2 regions of the Microbacterium sp. MEC084 genome follow, and region 2 is predicted to be linked to the other one. Evidence: predicted binding sites of a transcription regulator. Region 2 holds the regulator's gene; the other holds the start of a gene.
The links. The regulator LexA, encoded in region 2, represses DNA repair genes until DNA is damaged. The targets are predictions, from matches to a motif close to TCGAACANNTGTTCGA.

Region 1: B5M43_RS08385 (HNH endonuclease signature motif containing protein) is a predicted target of LexA. The motif match lies at 1,605-1,620, and genes of this name have one in related genera.

The regions. Positions count from the first base shown of each region.
Region 1 covers NZ_MYFP02000007.1:33,528-41,147, reverse strand. Annotated here, with positions in the region: gene B5M43_RS08390 (GNAT family N-acetyltransferase) at 1-267, opposite strand, end outside; gene B5M43_RS08385 (HNH endonuclease signature motif containing protein) at 299-1,432, opposite strand; gene B5M43_RS08380 (SelT/SelW/SelH family protein) at 1,651-1,944, opposite strand; gene B5M43_RS08375 (heavy-metal-associated domain-containing protein) at 2,072-2,398, shown strand; gene B5M43_RS08370 (heavy metal translocating P-type ATPase) at 2,458-4,635, shown strand; gene B5M43_RS08365 (DUF6153 family protein) at 4,660-5,115, shown strand; gene B5M43_RS08360 (DUF305 domain-containing protein) at 5,177-5,767, shown strand; gene B5M43_RS08355 (F510_1955 family glycosylhydrolase) at 5,836-6,705, shown strand; gene B5M43_RS08350 (ATP-binding protein) at 6,709-7,620, opposite strand, start outside.
Region 2 covers NZ_MYFP02000003.1:268,887-276,506, forward strand. Annotated here, with positions in the region: gene B5M43_RS05475 (prolyl oligopeptidase family serine peptidase) at 1-1,291, opposite strand, end outside; gene lexA (transcriptional repressor LexA) at 1,321-2,040, opposite strand; gene B5M43_RS05485 (LysM peptidoglycan-binding domain-containing protein) at 2,305-2,715, shown strand; gene B5M43_RS05490 (histidinol-phosphate transaminase) at 2,750-3,841, shown strand; gene hisB (imidazoleglycerol-phosphate dehydratase HisB) at 3,906-4,511, shown strand; gene hisH (imidazole glycerol phosphate synthase subunit HisH) at 4,508-5,194, shown strand; gene priA (bifunctional 1-(5-phosphoribosyl)-5-((5-phosphoribosylamino)methylideneamino)imidazole-4-carboxamide isomerase/phosphoribosylanthranilate isomerase PriA) at 5,253-5,999, shown strand; gene B5M43_RS05510 (SseB family protein) at 5,983-6,750, shown strand; gene B5M43_RS05515 (DUF1844 domain-containing protein) at 6,772-7,182, opposite strand; gene infC (translation initiation factor IF-3) at 7,488-7,620, shown strand, end outside.

The sequences.
Region 1 (7,620 bases), on a different contig from region 2:
CAGCACGTCTCCGCCCTCGGGAGCATGCGGCGACGGCGCCGCGTCGCGAAGGGAGCCCAGCGCGCACGACACGACGGCTCCGCCGACCTCGACGACGGCGACGCAGTACCGCGGATCGTCGATCCGGGCCTCGAACCACACGCGGGCATGGTCTCGCCACGCGGCATCGCCCGCCGCGATGCCCATCGCCTCGAACATCTCAGCACGCAGCTCCACGACGGCGTCGATGTCGACTGCCCGCGCGCGGCGCACGATCGGTTCATCCATGGCCCCATTCTCCGCGAGCCGCGCTCGGGTGTCAGAACGGTGGTGCGCCACCGCCGGCGTACTCGATGCGGTACGGGGAGTCGTAGTACTCGTACCCGGCCGGGGACCGGTACCGCAGGATCCCCCTCCCGACCTGGTCGACGTCCCAGGGCGAGTGGTGCTTCATCATGTGGTGGGGCTCGCAGATCGTGGCGAGGTTCTCGACGCCGGTGGGTCCGTCCTTGGACCACGGGATGGTGTGGTCGATGTCGCAGTGCTTCGCCTTGGTGGCGCACCCCGGGACGCGGCAGGTGCCGTCCCGCGCCAGCAGGTACCGGCGCTGCGCCGCGGTCGGGGTGCGGTGATCGACCGTGAGGAGGGCGCCGGTGTCGGGGTGGAGGAACAGCCGCTCCCACCCCACCGCGCCGGCCGCGAGGCGGCGGGCGGTGTCCGCGTCGATCGGCCCATACCCCGCCAGCAGCGCCGCCTCGTCGTCGAGACCGGCGAGGGTGGTGACCGGGATCGTGACCTCGATGCTCGCGGCGATGTGCGCCTCGACCGGGTGACCGGACGGCATGCCCGACAGCAGCAGGTCCAGTGCGAGATCCGCCCGCAGCCGCCCCAGGCCCCGCTCGTCCGCCGCGACCGCCGGATCCTCCGACCCGCCACGGGCGCGCTTCACGACCCGGGCCTGCGCGGTCAGCCGATCATGGGCCGCGTGGATCACGTACGCGGGGCCGCTGATGCACAGCACCGCCTGCCCATCCGGCTGGTCCTCCACCCACACGCCCCGCCGCTCCCGCGCCTCCTCATGCCGCACCACCGCGGACGTCCGCTGATGCCTCTCCGCCACCCGCGCGGCCAGGGCCTTGGTCCGGTACGGGGTCGCCTTCTCCGCCAGCGGGAGGATCTCCGACTCGAACGCCGCCCGCACCGCATCCTCATCGAGGTCCGCACCGGCCTCTGCGATGACCTGCGCGTGCCGGGAGGTGATCCGTCCCTCCCCGAGCGCCGCGTGCGTCGCCGGGAACCGGGTCACCAGCGTGTGCGCGCGGTCCATCCGGCCCTGCACCGCGCGGGGCGACTCCCTCGTCGCCAGCGCCACCTCCGCGGCCATGGACCGCACCGGGAACTCGTACACGCTCGCATCCGGCATCCGCCCCATCTGGTCGATCGCGATGCCCATCGCCTCCGCCTGCAGCGCCGCCTCCTCGGCATCCAGCCCCGCACGCTCCCCCCCGGATCGCCTTCAACCGCTCCACGATCGCCCGCGTCCGCGACAGCTCAGCCGGGGTGAACCCCCACCCCGAGGCATCCGCATCCGTGAACCGTGGCATGCCCCCATCATCCCACCACCCTCGGACATTTGTTCGAAGGTTGGGAGCACTGTGGAGAACGTCCTTCCTAGCGAGACCCGTCCGCCACGCGGTCGGAGTGGCCCAGCGACTTGCCGGGCGCGATGAGGTCTCGCACCCGGCGCTTCAGCTCGGCGATGTCCGGGAACCCGCCGTCGCGCTTGCGGTTCCAGACGTGCGCGTCGTCCACGTCGATCCGGAACACGCCCCCGGTCGCGGGCACCAGAGCCACCTCGCCGATCTCGGCCTCGAACGACTGCAGCAGCTCCCCCGCGTACCACTGAGCCCTGAGCAGCCAGCGGCACTGCGTGCAGTACGTGATGACGATACGGGGAGACGGCATGCGGCCAGGATCCCACAGACCACGGGCCGAGGCCGCGGCGAGTCCGCAATCCGGCCAGCCGGTTCCCATACCCCCCGGGGGTATGTATCATGGGTGTCGCCACCGCACATCGTCGAAGGGACACGTCATGGCGAAGGAAGCGATCGAGCTCGGACTCAAGGACGCGAACGCCGGATGCGCATGCTGCGCCACGGGCGCCGCGCAGGCCGCCGCTCCCGCCCAGGAGCCGGCCGCCACCACGACGCTGCAGGTCGAGGGCATGACCTGCTCGCACTGCGTCTCCAGCGTGACGGAGGAGCTGAGCGCCCTTCCCGGCGTCCAGCGCGTGTCCGTCGACCTGGTCGCGGGCGGCGTATCGACCGTCACGGTCGACAGCGACGCCCCACTCGACGCCGAAGCGGTCGCCGCGGCCGTGGACGAGGCCGGCTACACGATCGCGGGCCGCTCCGCCTGATTCGCGGGCCGGCGCCGTCCCGCACCCGCCGCCGACGGCGGCACCCTGAGGAGGTTCTCATGAACACGCAGGATCACCCGCACGACGACCATCACCACCACGAGGGACACGCCGGGGCGCACGGCGCCCGCGAAGCCGTCGCCGAGGCGCCCGCCGTGGACCACGCCGGTCACGGGCCCAAGGATCACACCGGCCACGGCACCATGGACCACGCCGGTACGGACCACGCCGGCCACGGCGATCACGTCGGGCGCTTCCGCCGCCTGTTCTGGATCATGCTGGCGCTCGCCGTGCCGGTGGTCGCGTTCTCCCCGATGTTCGCCATGCTGCTCGGCTACTCCCTGCCCGACGCGGCGTGGGTCGGCTGGGTCTCCCCCGTGCTCGGCACGGTGATGTACGCGTGGGGCGGCGCGCCGTTCCTCACGGGAGCGGTGGCCGAGCTGCGCGCGCGGCAGCCGGGCATGATGCTCCTGATCGGGCTGGCCATCACGGTCGCGTTCGTCGCGTCGTGGGGCGCGAGCCTCGGCATCCTGCACCACGAGCTCGACTTCTGGTGGGAGCTGGCCCTTCTGATCGCGATCATGCTGCTGGGTCACTGGCTCGAGATGCGCTCGCTCGCGCAGACCACCTCGGCGCTCGACTCCCTCGCGGCGCTCCTGCCCGACGAGGCCGAGCGCGTCGACGGCGATGCGGTGCGGACCGTCGCGCCGGTCGAGCTCCGGGTCGGCGACCTGGTCATCGTGCGCCCCGGTGGCCGGATCCCCGCCGACGGGCGCATCGCACAGGGCTCGGCGAGCATGGACGAGTCCATGATCACGGGCGAATCCCGCCCCGTGCGCCGCGGCGAGGGCGATCTCGTCGTCGCGGGCACGGTCGCGACCGACTCCGGCCTGCGCGTCGAGATCACCGCGATCGGCGACGACACCGCGCTCGCCGGCATCCAGCGGCTGGTGACCGAGGCGCAGCGGTCGTCGTCGCGCGCTCAGCGCCTGGCCGACCGCGCCGCCGGATGGCTGTTCTGGTTCGCGCTGATCGCGGGCGCGATCACGGCCGTCGTGTGGACGCTGCTCGGGATGCCCGACCAGGCCGTCGTGCGCACGATCACGGTGCTCGTGATCGCGTGCCCCCACGCGCTGGGGCTGGCGATCCCGCTCGTCGTGTCCATCGCGACCGAGCGGGCGGCGCGCGGCGGCGTGCTCGTCAAGGACCGCCTGGCCCTGGAGAGCATGCGCACGGTCGACACCGTGCTGTTCGACAAGACCGGCACGCTCACCAAGGGCGCGCCCGCCGTCACGGCCGTGCATCCGTCCCAGGGCACGGACCCCGACGCGCTGCTCGCGCTCGCGGCCGCAGCCGAGGCCGACTCCGAGCATCCGCTCGCGCGCGCGATCGTGCAGGCCGCCGCCGAGCGGTCGCTCCGCGTCCCCGGGGCCACGGACTTCTCGTCCTCGCCCGCGGTCGGCGTGCGCGCGGTGGTCGACGGCCGCGTGGTCCAGGTCGGCGGGCCTCACCTGCTCACCCAAGAGGGCGCGGGCGAGCTGCCGATCGCGGACGAGTGGCGCGCGGAAGGCGCGATCATCCTGCACGTCCTGGTCGACGGCGCGGTGGCGGGCGCCCTGCGCCTGGCCGACGAGGTCCGCGCCGAGTCCCGCGAGGCCGTCCGTGCGCTCCATGCCCGCGGCGTCCAGGTCGTCATGATCACGGGCGACGCCGAGGCGGTCGCGGCGGCGGTCGCCGCGGAGCTGGGCATCGACCGGTTCTTCGCGGGCGTGCGCCCCGAGGACAAGGCCTCCAAGGTCGGCGAGCTGCAGCGCGAGGGCCGCCGCGTCGCGATGGTGGGCGACGGCGTGAACGACGCTCCCGCGCTCGCGCAGGCGGACGTCGGCATCGCGATCGGCGCCGGCACGGATGTCGCGATCGCCTCCGCGGGCGTGATCCTCGTCAGCGACGACCCCCGGTCCGTGATCTCGGTGATCGAGCTGTCGCGCGCGAGCTACCGCAAGATGCGCCAGAACCTGTGGTGGGCCGCCGGCTACAACCTCATCTCGGTGCCCCTGGCCGCGGGAGTGCTCGCGCCGTTCGGCTTCGTGCTGCCCATGTCGGTCGGGGCGGTGCTGATGTCGCTGTCGACGATCGTCGTCGCGCTCAACGCGCAGCTCCTGCGCCGCCTGGACCTGCGCCCCGAGCCCGTCACGTCGGCCGGCCGCGGATCGGCCGCCACGCCGGTGCGCTCGTAGGCTGATGTCGAGAGGAGGCGCACGATGAGCCTGATGTCGCTGGGCCGGGCGCTGCGCCCGCGCGCGACAGCCGTCCGCGCCCTCCTCCTCGGCGCGCTCGCGGTCGTCGCGGTGCTCGTGGGCCTGCTCGGCATGCACGTGTTCAGCACCGGGACGACCCATCATGCGCCCGCCGTCGCGCCGGAGACCTCCTCCAGCGCCGCCGCGCAGAGCGAGGCGCACGACACCGGGCACGACGCCGTGCACCGCACCCCGCAGGACGGGAGCGACGAGCCATGCGGCGACTGCGGCGGCACGCCGGACCCGATGACGCTCATGGCGTGTGTCCTCGCCCTGCTCGTCGCGGCGCTGGTGCTCTCGATCCGCCCCGCCTGGGTCTCCCGGGCGGTCCGCCCGGGGTCACCCCCGCCCTCCTCCGTCGCGGTGCCCGCGGAGCCGACCCCGCCCGATCTCACCATCCTCTCCATCAGTCGCACGTGACGGGCCTGCCCCCGCAGACCCCGGGCGCCGCGCGCCCTCGCCACGACCTGAGGAGAACACCATGAAGATCCGCACGCTCACCCTCGGGGCCGGCCTGCTGGCCGCCGCCCTGACGCTCGCCGGATGCACCGGCACGGGCACGACCGGCCACTCCGGCGGCCACTCGGCCTCGCCGGCGACCCCCGCGGCGTCCGCGGCGACGTTCGACGACGCCGACGTGGCGTTCGCGACCGGGATGATCGCCCACCACCAGCAGGCCGTCGACATGTCGGACCTGCTGCTGGCCAAGGACGGCGTCGACCCCGAGGTCGCCGCGCTCGCCGAGCGCATCAAGGCCGCGCAGGGACCCGAGATCGAGACCATGGAGCAGTGGCTCGCGCCGTGGGGTCACGACGCCGGGCACGGCGGCATGGACCACGGCGACGGCATGATGTCGGAGGATGACATGGCCGCGCTCGAGGAGGCGGCCGGCGCCGAGGCGTCGACCCTGTTCCTCGAGCAGATGATCGTGCACCACGAGGGCGCGATCGCGATGTCCGAGACGCAGCTGGCGGACGGCGAGAACCCGGATGCGCTCGCGCTCGCCGAGCGGATCATCGCCGACCAGACCGCCGAGATCGCCGAGATGCGGGGCATGCTCGACGCCCGCTGAGCCGTCGGTGGCCGCCTCACCGGCGGCCACCGACGCCGCCCCCGTCCGTCCCAACCCGAAAGCCTCCCATGACCTCCGCCCCCGCCTTCGGGCGCGCCGCGCTCGCCCTGATCGCGCTCACCTCCCTGCTGACCGCCTGCTCCCCCGCCGACGACCACGCGACCGCCCGCGCGCTCCAGCACATCCACGGCCTCGCCGTCGTCCCGCAGACCGGCGAGCTGGTCGTCGCCACCCACGGCGGCCTGTACCTGCTCGACCGCCTCGACAAGGACGCCGACCTGTCCGGCCCCATCGCCGGGAACGATTTCGACGCGATGGGCTTCACGATCGCGGGCGGCGCGTTCTACGCCTCGGGGCATCCGGGCGCGAACAGCCCCGATCACTTCGGAGCGGGCAATCTCGGGCTGATCCGCTCCGACGACCGCGGCGCCACCTGGCAGAACGTCGCGTTCCCGGGCGAGGCCGACTTCCACGACCTGTCCGTCAGCGACGTCGATCCCCGGCGCATCTACGTGAACGCCTTCGGCGTGCTCCATCGGTCCGACGATGCCGGCCGGACCTGGCGCGAGGGCATCGGCATCGACGCGTGGGACATCCTGGTCGCTCCCGGACTGCCCGACACCGTGTACGCCACAAGCTCGGGCGGGCTGCTCGTGAGCACCGACGCCGGAGCGACCTTCCGGCCGGTGCCGGGTGCACCGAGGATGGGCCTCATCGCGGCCTTCGCCGACGGGCGCCTCGTGGGCACGGGGGTCGACGGGCGGATCGTCTATCAAGGCGCCGACGGCGAGTGGACGACCGGGCCCGAGTACCGCGGCACGAGCGGCGCCCTGACGACGACCCCCGACGACGGGATCGTCCTGGCGGATCAGCGCGGCGTGCTCCTGTCGACCGACCTGAGGAGCTGGGAGCGGCTGTTCGCACCGCCCGAGCACTGACGCTCAGGTCCGCGCGAGCAGCCGGGTGTCCTCCACGAACTCCGCGATGACCTCGGGCGAGACGGTCGCGCGGGTGGCGCGCAGCGCGTCGAGGTAGTCCTCGGTCGACTGCGCGGCGCCGTCGCCGCCCGCGAGCGCGCGCTCCAGGGCCTCCTGCGCCGCCTTGCGCGCCGCGAACTGGATGTCCGCGGGCGTGAGCCCCTCCGAGGCCCGCACCAGGGCCGCGATGTCGATGTCCTCCGCGGCCTCGGGGATGCTCCCGGCCCAGATCGCGGCGCGCGCCGCGTCGTCCGGGAGCCCGATCGGGATGACGTAGTCGAAACGGCCGTGACGCAGGAAGGCCGGGTCGAGCGCGCGGATGAAGTTCGTCGCGCAGATCAGCAGCCGGTCGGCCCGGTCGCGGAACTCCGGGATGATCTTGAGCAGCTCGTTCGTCACGCCCTGCAGCGGCGAGGGCGGGTCGCCCTGCCGGCGGGCCGCGATCTCCTCCACCTCGTCGATGAACACCACCGCGTGCTGCAGCTCGCCGATCCGCTCGAACGTCTCGCGCAGCCCGGCGGCGAGGCCGCCGGGCTCGGCCGCCAGCCGCGAGGGGAAGACCTCGACGAACGGCCACTCCAGCCGCGAGGCCACGGCCTTCGCGAACGTGGTCTTGCCGGTGCCGGGCGGGCCGAACAGCATCACGGCGCGGGGCGGCACGACGCCGTATCGGTCCGCGAGGTCCGGCTGGGCGAGCGGGATCACGAGGCGCCGCTCGAGCAGCGACTTCTCGAGCGTCATGCCCGCCACGGCCTCCCACAGCCCGCGCGAGAGCTGCCGGCCGCCGAGCTCGCGCAGCAGTGCCAGGTCGCGGCCCTGCACGGGGATGCGGCGCTCGGCGTAGCGCAGACTGGACTTCAGCTCGAAGCCCTGCGC
Region 2 (7,620 bases):
CCGACGCGTGCGCGGTCGGCCCGCCGTGCACGAGCACGAGGTACGGAGGCAGCTCGCCCTCGGGAGCGGTCGCATCCGGGTTGGTCGGAGGGTACGCGAACGCGTGGACGTCGCCGTCCGGACCCTCGAAGGTCACGGCGCGGGAGGTCGGCATCCATTCAGGGGCGAGCGCCGAGACCCCGCCCCGCAGCGCGGTGAGCGTGCGCGCGTCGACGTCCAGGAGCCAGAGGCCTCCGGGGACGCGGATGCCGGCGCCCGTGAGCAGGACGCGGGAGCCCTGTGCGTCCCGCACGAGCACCCCGCCGGTGAGCGAGGTCTCCAGGCCGTCCACCGCGCCGCACGTCGGATCGATCACGATGAGCTCGTCGGCGCCGTGCGTGCGCACCGCGACGATCCGGCCGTCGTCGAGCGCCGCGAACCAGCGGGTCGCGAGGTTCCACAGCGGTCCGCCCGTGTCGGCGTCGGCGGGGTAGATCGGCTCCGGGCCGGTCGCGCCGAGGCCGTCGAACCGCACCCAGTGGAGGTTCCAGCGGCCCTCGGGGTCGGCGGTGAACATGAGCTCGTCGTCGCCGGTCCACTCGGGCTGCAGCGCCGAGATCCCGCCGTCCTCCGTGCGGCCCCCCGCGACCACCACGTGCTCCGCCACGCGCCCGTCGGGGCCGATCCGGCCCACGCGCAGCTCGGAGGCGTCCCACGGCATGTCCGGGTGGTCCCACGCGATCCAGGCGAGTCGGTCGCCGCGCGGCGCCGGGTACGCGAGGAAGTCCGAACCGGCCACCACGCTGAGGATCGCCTCGGGATCGTCGGCCGCGGAGCCGTCGAGCGGGATCACGACGATATCGCGCACGGGGGAGCGGTCGCCGGCGTGTGTCTCGCGCACGGCCCACAGCCGGCCCCCGCCGTCGGGACCGGCGGCGAACGTGAGGTCGCCGAAGCTCATCCCCAGGCCCGCCGGCGTGAGGGGCTCGGGCGCGCCGCCCACGGTCAACCGGTGCACGCGCTGATCCGAGCCCTCCACGAAAAGCAGCTCGGAGGCCGGCGTGACGGTCCACGCACCGCCGCCGTACTCGTGCACGCGCGAGCGCGCGTTCCAGGGCGCCGGCAGCAGCGCCTCGGGCTCGTCGTCCGTGAGCCGGAAGACCGCGGTGCGCCCTCGCTCCGACGGCACGCTCTCGCTCCACCAGATCTCGTCGCCCACGAAGCGCGCGCCGTCCAGGCGAGGCGAGCCTCCGGCGATGTCGGCTGCCGCGATCGGCGAGGGCCAGGATCCGTATGGGAGCGTCTGTGCCATGCCCCCACGCTATCGGGGAGCCGCGGAGGTCAGACCGCGCGCATCACCGCGACGACCTTGCCCAGCACGACCGCCTCGTCGCCGAGGATCGGCTCGAACGCGGAGTTGCGCGGCAGGAGCCACGTGTGGCCGTCGCGCTGCCGGAAGACCTTGACCGTGGCCTCGCCGTCGAGCATGGCCGCGACGATGTCGCCGTTCTCCGCCGTGTTCTGCACGCGCACGACCACCCAGTCGCCGTCGCAGATCGCGGCGTCGATCATGGACTCGCCCGAGACCTTCAGCATGAACAGCTCGCCCTTGCCGACCAGCTGGCGGGGGAGCGGGAAGATCTCCTCGACCTGCTGATCGGCCGTGATCGGCACGCCCGCCGCGATGCGGCCGACGAGCGGCACCATGGCGGCGTCGCCGACCGTGGGCATGCCCGCGTCGAGGTTCTCCGCCGACTGGCCGGGGAGGTCGATCAGCACCTCCATCGCACGCGTCTTGCCGGGGTCGCGGCGCAGGTAGCCGCTCAGCTCGAGCTGCCCCAGCTGATGCGTGACGCTCGAGAGCGACTTGAGGCCGACCGCGTCGCCGATCTCGCGCATCGTGGGCGGGTAGCCCTTGGTCTGGATCGAGCGCTGGATGACCTCGAGGATGGCCAGCTGCTTGTCGCTGAGGCTCTTGCGGCGCCGCGTGCGGGGCTTCTCGTCGGCCGCGGCCGACTGTCCGGCGTCGAGGTCCGACGTGCTGGTGTCGACGGCGCTCATGTCCCGTGCTCCTTCGCTCCGACATCCGATGTCGGTGGCCCGTGGTGGAGTGTGCTTCATCGAAACGGTATCCGAGAACCACGCGGATCCGGAAGATCTGTTCGAGCGTGTCGCGTGACATCTCGGACCGGTTTTCGAAGAAGACGTTGACAGATTCGAAGCTTCGAAGATAGATTCGGAACAGAGCTTCGCATCCGGCCCTCCCGGCCGAGTGCCGGATGCGAAGCCTCTCCGATCCTCTCGAGGAAGCTGAAGGAGCCGCAGATGACCACCGTGAGCATCACCGCCTACCAGGCCCCGGTCCGCCCCGCCCGTGCCCTCCGCACCGAGCGCGCCGTCCGCGTGACGCCGGCGACGCGGCTGCGGCTCACGCGCCGCGGTCGTCGCGTGCTGGCCGCCCTCGCCGCGGCTCCGGTCGCCGCGGGCCTGGCCCTCGCCGTCATCAGCGGCGGAGGCGCCCTCGCGTCGCGCGAGGACGGCGCACCCGCCGGCACGTTCGACACCGTGACGGTCATGGCGGGCGACTCGCTCTGGTCGATCGCGGAGGAGATCGCTCCGGCCGCGGACCCGCGCGACGTGGTGGACGCGATCGTCGCGCTGAACCAGATGCAGAGCTCGTCGGTCGCCGCCGGAGAGCGGCTCGCGATCCCGGCGGAGTACTCCTCGGCCCGCTGACGGACGAGAGGCCACCCGTCCGAGCGGCCCTAGCATTGAGAGGGTGACGGTCACTCTCGACGAACTGCCGATCCGCGACGACCTGCGCGGGCAGAAGCCCTACGGGGCACCTCAGGCGCCTCTCCCCGTGGCACTCAACGTCAACGAGAACACGCATCCCGTGCCGGCCGAGGTCGCGGACGACATCGCCGACGCGGTGGCCCAGGCTCTGCGCAACGTCAACCGCTACCCGGATCGCGAGTTCACCGAGCTCCGGCAGGGCTTCGCGCAGTACCTCGGCCACGGCCTCGACGAGAGCCGGATCTGGGCCGGCAACGGCTCGAACGAGGTGCTGCAGCACGTGCTGCAGGCGTTCGCGGGTCCCGGGCGCTCGGCGTTCGGCTTCGAGCCCACCTACTCCATGTACCGGCTCCTCACACGGGGCGTCGGGTCCGAGTGGATCGGCGGCACGCGCGGCCACGACTACACGATCGACCCGGAGGACGCGGCCCGCCAGGTGGCGGAGGCGCGGCCCGATGTCGTGTTCCTGTGCGCCCCCAACAACCCCACCGGCACGCCGCTGTCGCTCGACGTGGTCGAGGCCGTGTACGACGCGACAGACGGCATCGTGGTGGTGGACGAGGCGTACCAGGAGTTCGCGCCGCACGAGTCGCCCTCGGCGCTGACGCTGCTGGGCGGGCGCCCCCGCCTCGCGGTCTCGCGCACCATGAGCAAGGCGTTCGCCTTCGCCGGCGCCCGCGTGGGCTATCTCGCGGCCGATCCGGTGCTGATCGACGCGCTGCGCCTGGTCCGTCTCCCGTACCACCTCAGCGCGCTGACGCAGGCGGCCGCGACCGCGGCTCTGCGGCACTCCGACACCATGCTGCGGATGGTCGACGAGATCGTCGTGCAGCGGGACCGGATGTCGGCGACGCTCGAGGCGCTCGGCTACCGCGCGTACGAGTCGTGGACGAACTTCGTGCTGTTCGGCGGCGTCTCCGACCCCGCCGCGACGTGGCAGGCGCTGTACGACCGAGGCGTGCTCATCCGCGACATCGGCATCCCCGGCCACCTGCGGGTCACGGCCGGCACCGAGGAGGAGACCACGGCGTTCCTGGAGGCCCTGGCCGAGCTGGGCCGTCGCTGAGCGGAGGCCGTGCGCGGTCGCCGCGCGGTCCGGCGGCGACCGCGCCCCGACTAGACTCGCGGGCATGACGACTGCCCGAATCGCACGCCGCACCCGCTCCACCAGCGAGTCGAGCGTCGAGCTGGAGCTGAACCTCGACGGCACCGGCCGCAGCACCATCTCGACCGGCGTGCCGTTCTTCGACCACATGCTGACGGCGTTCGCGAAGCACTCGCTGACCGATCTCACGGTGACCGCGACGGGCGACACCCACATCGACGCCCACCACTCGGTCGAGGACATCTCGATCGTGCTGGGCCAGGCGATCCGCGAGGCCCTCGGCGACAAGTCGGGCATCTCGCGCTACGGCGACGCCCTCGTGCCGTTGGACGAGGCGCTCGCGCAGGCCGTCGTCGACATCTCCGGCCGGCCGTTCCTCGTGCACGAGGGCGAGCCCGCCGGCTTCGAGCTCCACCTGATCGGCGGTCACTTCACCGGGTCGCTCGTGCGCCACACGTTCGAGGCGCTCGCATTCAACGCGGGCCTCACGATGCACGTGCGCGTCATCTCGGGCCGCGATCCGCACCACATCGCCGAGGCCGAGTACAAGGCGCTCGCGCGCGCGTTCCGCCAGGCGAAGGCGCTCGATCCGCTGGTCGAGGGCATCCCGTCGACCAAGGGAGCCCTGTGAGCGAGGCGAACACCCCCGACGACGCCGTGCGCGAGGGCGACAAGCCCGTCGTCGCGGTCCTGGACTACGGCTCCGGGAACATCCACTCCGCCGTCAAGGCCCTGCAGTCGGCGGGAGCGGACGTGCGGCTCACGCGCGACCGCGGCCTGATCCTCGACGCGGACGGCCTGCTCGTCCCCGGCGTCGGCGCCTTCCGGGCCGTCATGGAGCAGCTGCGGTCCGTGCGGGGTCCCGAGCTCATCGAGCGCCGCCTGGCGGGCGGACGGCCCGTGCTGGGCATCTGCGTCGGCATGCAGGTGCTGTTCGAGCACGGCATCGAGCGGGGCGTCGACACGGAGGGCCTCGGCGAGTGGCCCGGCGTGGTCGAGGAGCTCAAGGCGCCCGTCGTGCCGCACATGGGCTGGAACACGGTGGAGGCGGGGGAGGGCTCGCGCCTGTTCCGCGGGCTCGAGGACGAGCGCTTCTACTTCGTGCACTCGTTCGCCGCGCAGGAGTGGACGCTCGACGTCCAGCCGCCCTTCCCGCAGCCGGTCCTGACCTGGGCGGAGCACGGCGGCCGCTTCCTCGCGGCCGTCGAGAACGGGCCCCTCTCGGCCACCCAGTTCCACCCCGAGAAGTCGGGGGAGGCGGGCATCCGCCTGCTGCGGAATTGGATCGACGGCCTCCGCGGGGCTAACCTCTGAGATCGTGCCCGCGACGGGAGATTCCCGGCGCTCGCGGATCCGAAGCACATTGGGAGCTATGAACGACTTCGCGTCCACCCCCGGACTGATCCTGCTGCCCGCTGTCGACGTCGCCGACGGCAAGGCCGTCCGCCTGACCCAGGGCGCCGCCGGCACCGAGACCGACTACGGCGACCCCATCGAGGCGGCCGAGAACTGGGCCAAGCAGGGTGCCGAGTGGATCCACCTGGTCGACCTGGACGCGGCGTTCGGCCGCGGCAGCAACGCGGGCGTCCTGCGCAAGGTGATCAAGCACCTGCGCGGCGTGAACGTCGAGCTGTCGGGCGGCATCCGCGACGACGCCTCGCTCGAGGCGGCCCTCGAGAGCGGCGCGCAGCGCATCAACCTCGGCACCGCGGCGCTCGAGAACCCCGAGTGGACCGCGTCGGTCATCGGCCGCTACGGCGACGCGATCGCCGTCGGCCTGGACGTGCGCGGCACGACGCTCGCGGCGCGCGGCTGGACGCAGGAGGGCGGCGACCTCTGGGACGTGCTGGAGCGCCTCGAGGAGGCCGGCTGCAGCCGCTACGTCGTGACCGACGTCACGAAGGACGGCACGCTGCGCGGGCCGAACCTCGACCTCCTGCGCGAGATCACGGCGCGCACCCCGAAGCCCATCGTGGCGTCTGGCGGCGTCTCGAGCCTCGACGACATCGCGGCGCTGCGTCGCCTGGTGCCGAACGGCGTCGAGGGCGCGATCGTGGGCAAGGCCCTCTACGCGGGCGCGTTCACGCTCGCCGAGGCGCTGGATGTCGCGGCCGACTGACCGCGCAGACTCCGCCGGCGTCCCGTGGGAGGGACGTCACTTCGAGGCGAACCCCCACGCGTCCGACGACGGCTCCGCCGACCCCGCGCTGCTCGCGGCGCTGACCGCCTTCCGCGCGGGTGACGGGGATCAGGTCGCGGTCGTCGACGCGCTGCGTCGCGCGCGCGTGCTGATTCCGCTGGTGGCAGAGAAGGGCGACGAGGGCGTCGGCGCGCACGGGCTTGTGGTGGACAAGACGCAGGAGCTCTCGATCGTCACGGTCGCCGCGCCGGACGGCCGCAGCGTGCTGCCGGTGTTCAGCTCCGTCGAGGCGCTGGGTCGCTGGGACGCGAAGGCCCGTCCGATCCCCGTCGAGGCGGTGCGCGCGGCGCTGGCCGCGTCGGCAGAGCACACGGACCTGATGGTGCTGGACCCCACGTCCGACACGGAGTTCGTCGTCCGCCGCCCGGCCGTCTGGGCGATCGCGCAGGGCGAGCCGTGGACCCCCAGCTTCGCCGACCCCGACGTCTTCCTCGGCCTGCAGGAGAGCATCGCGGGCGAGCTCGCCGTGCTCGACCTCGAGGTGGAGCCGGGAGACCCGACCGCGCGGCTGCAGGGGCCCGAGCTCGTGGTGCGGCTCACGCTCATGTCCGGGCTGGACCGGACCGAGCTCGACGCCGTGCTGGCTCGCCTGGCGCGCCGCTGGTCGACCGACGACCGCGTGGCGACCCTCGTCGACTCGCTCGCGGTCAAGCTCGCGAGCACTGAGTAGCCGCCGCGGGGCGGGTGCCGGTCAGACGACCGGGCCCGTCCACTTCTCGCCGGGGCCCTTGCCCAGCTCGTCCGGGATGGTCGAGATCTCGCGGAAGCGCAGCTGCAGGGACCGCAGGCCGTCGCGGATGGGGCGCGCGTGCATGTCGCTGATCTCGGGGGCGGCGGCGGTCACGAGGCCGGCGAGCGCGTTGATGAGCTTGCGCGCCTCGTCGAGGTCGATGTCGGCGTCGGCGTCGGGGGAGTCCGCGAGGCCGAGCTTGACGGCGGCCGCGCTCATGAGGTGGACGCAGGCCGAGCCGATGACCTCGACGGCCGCGACGTCCGCGATGTCCCGCACGGCCGAGGTGTCGGCCGCGGCGCGGTCCTGCTCCTCCCAGCGCGCCTCGCGCTGGGCGTCGAAGGAGTGGGTGTGGCCGGGGTTGGTGCTCATGTGCCGCTCTCTGCTAGACTTTCCCGGGCTCCGGACCTTCTCGCATGAGAAGCCGGACGAAAGAGGATTCACTTCCCACCCGCGCTTGCCGTCATAAGGCTACCGGGTCATGCACTCCCTCGCGTTCGCGCGAGTGTTCCAGGCCGCCGCGGCATGCCTGGTCGGGTGAGGCCGACGTGTGACGTCTGCCGGGTGGATGCTGAGTCTCTCTCCCGCCCGTGGCACGAAAACGTCGTCACGGTGGCCTCAGTCACCCACCCAAGGAGTTCCGCATCAGCGATCCCCGTACCAACGAGCGCATCCGCGTGCCCGAGGTCCGACTCGTCGGCCCGAACGGCGAGCAGATCGGCGTCGTCCGCATCGAGGCCGCCCTCCGCCTGGCGCAGGAGGCCGATCTCGACCTCGTCGAGGTGGCCCCCAACTCGAAGCCTCCCGTCG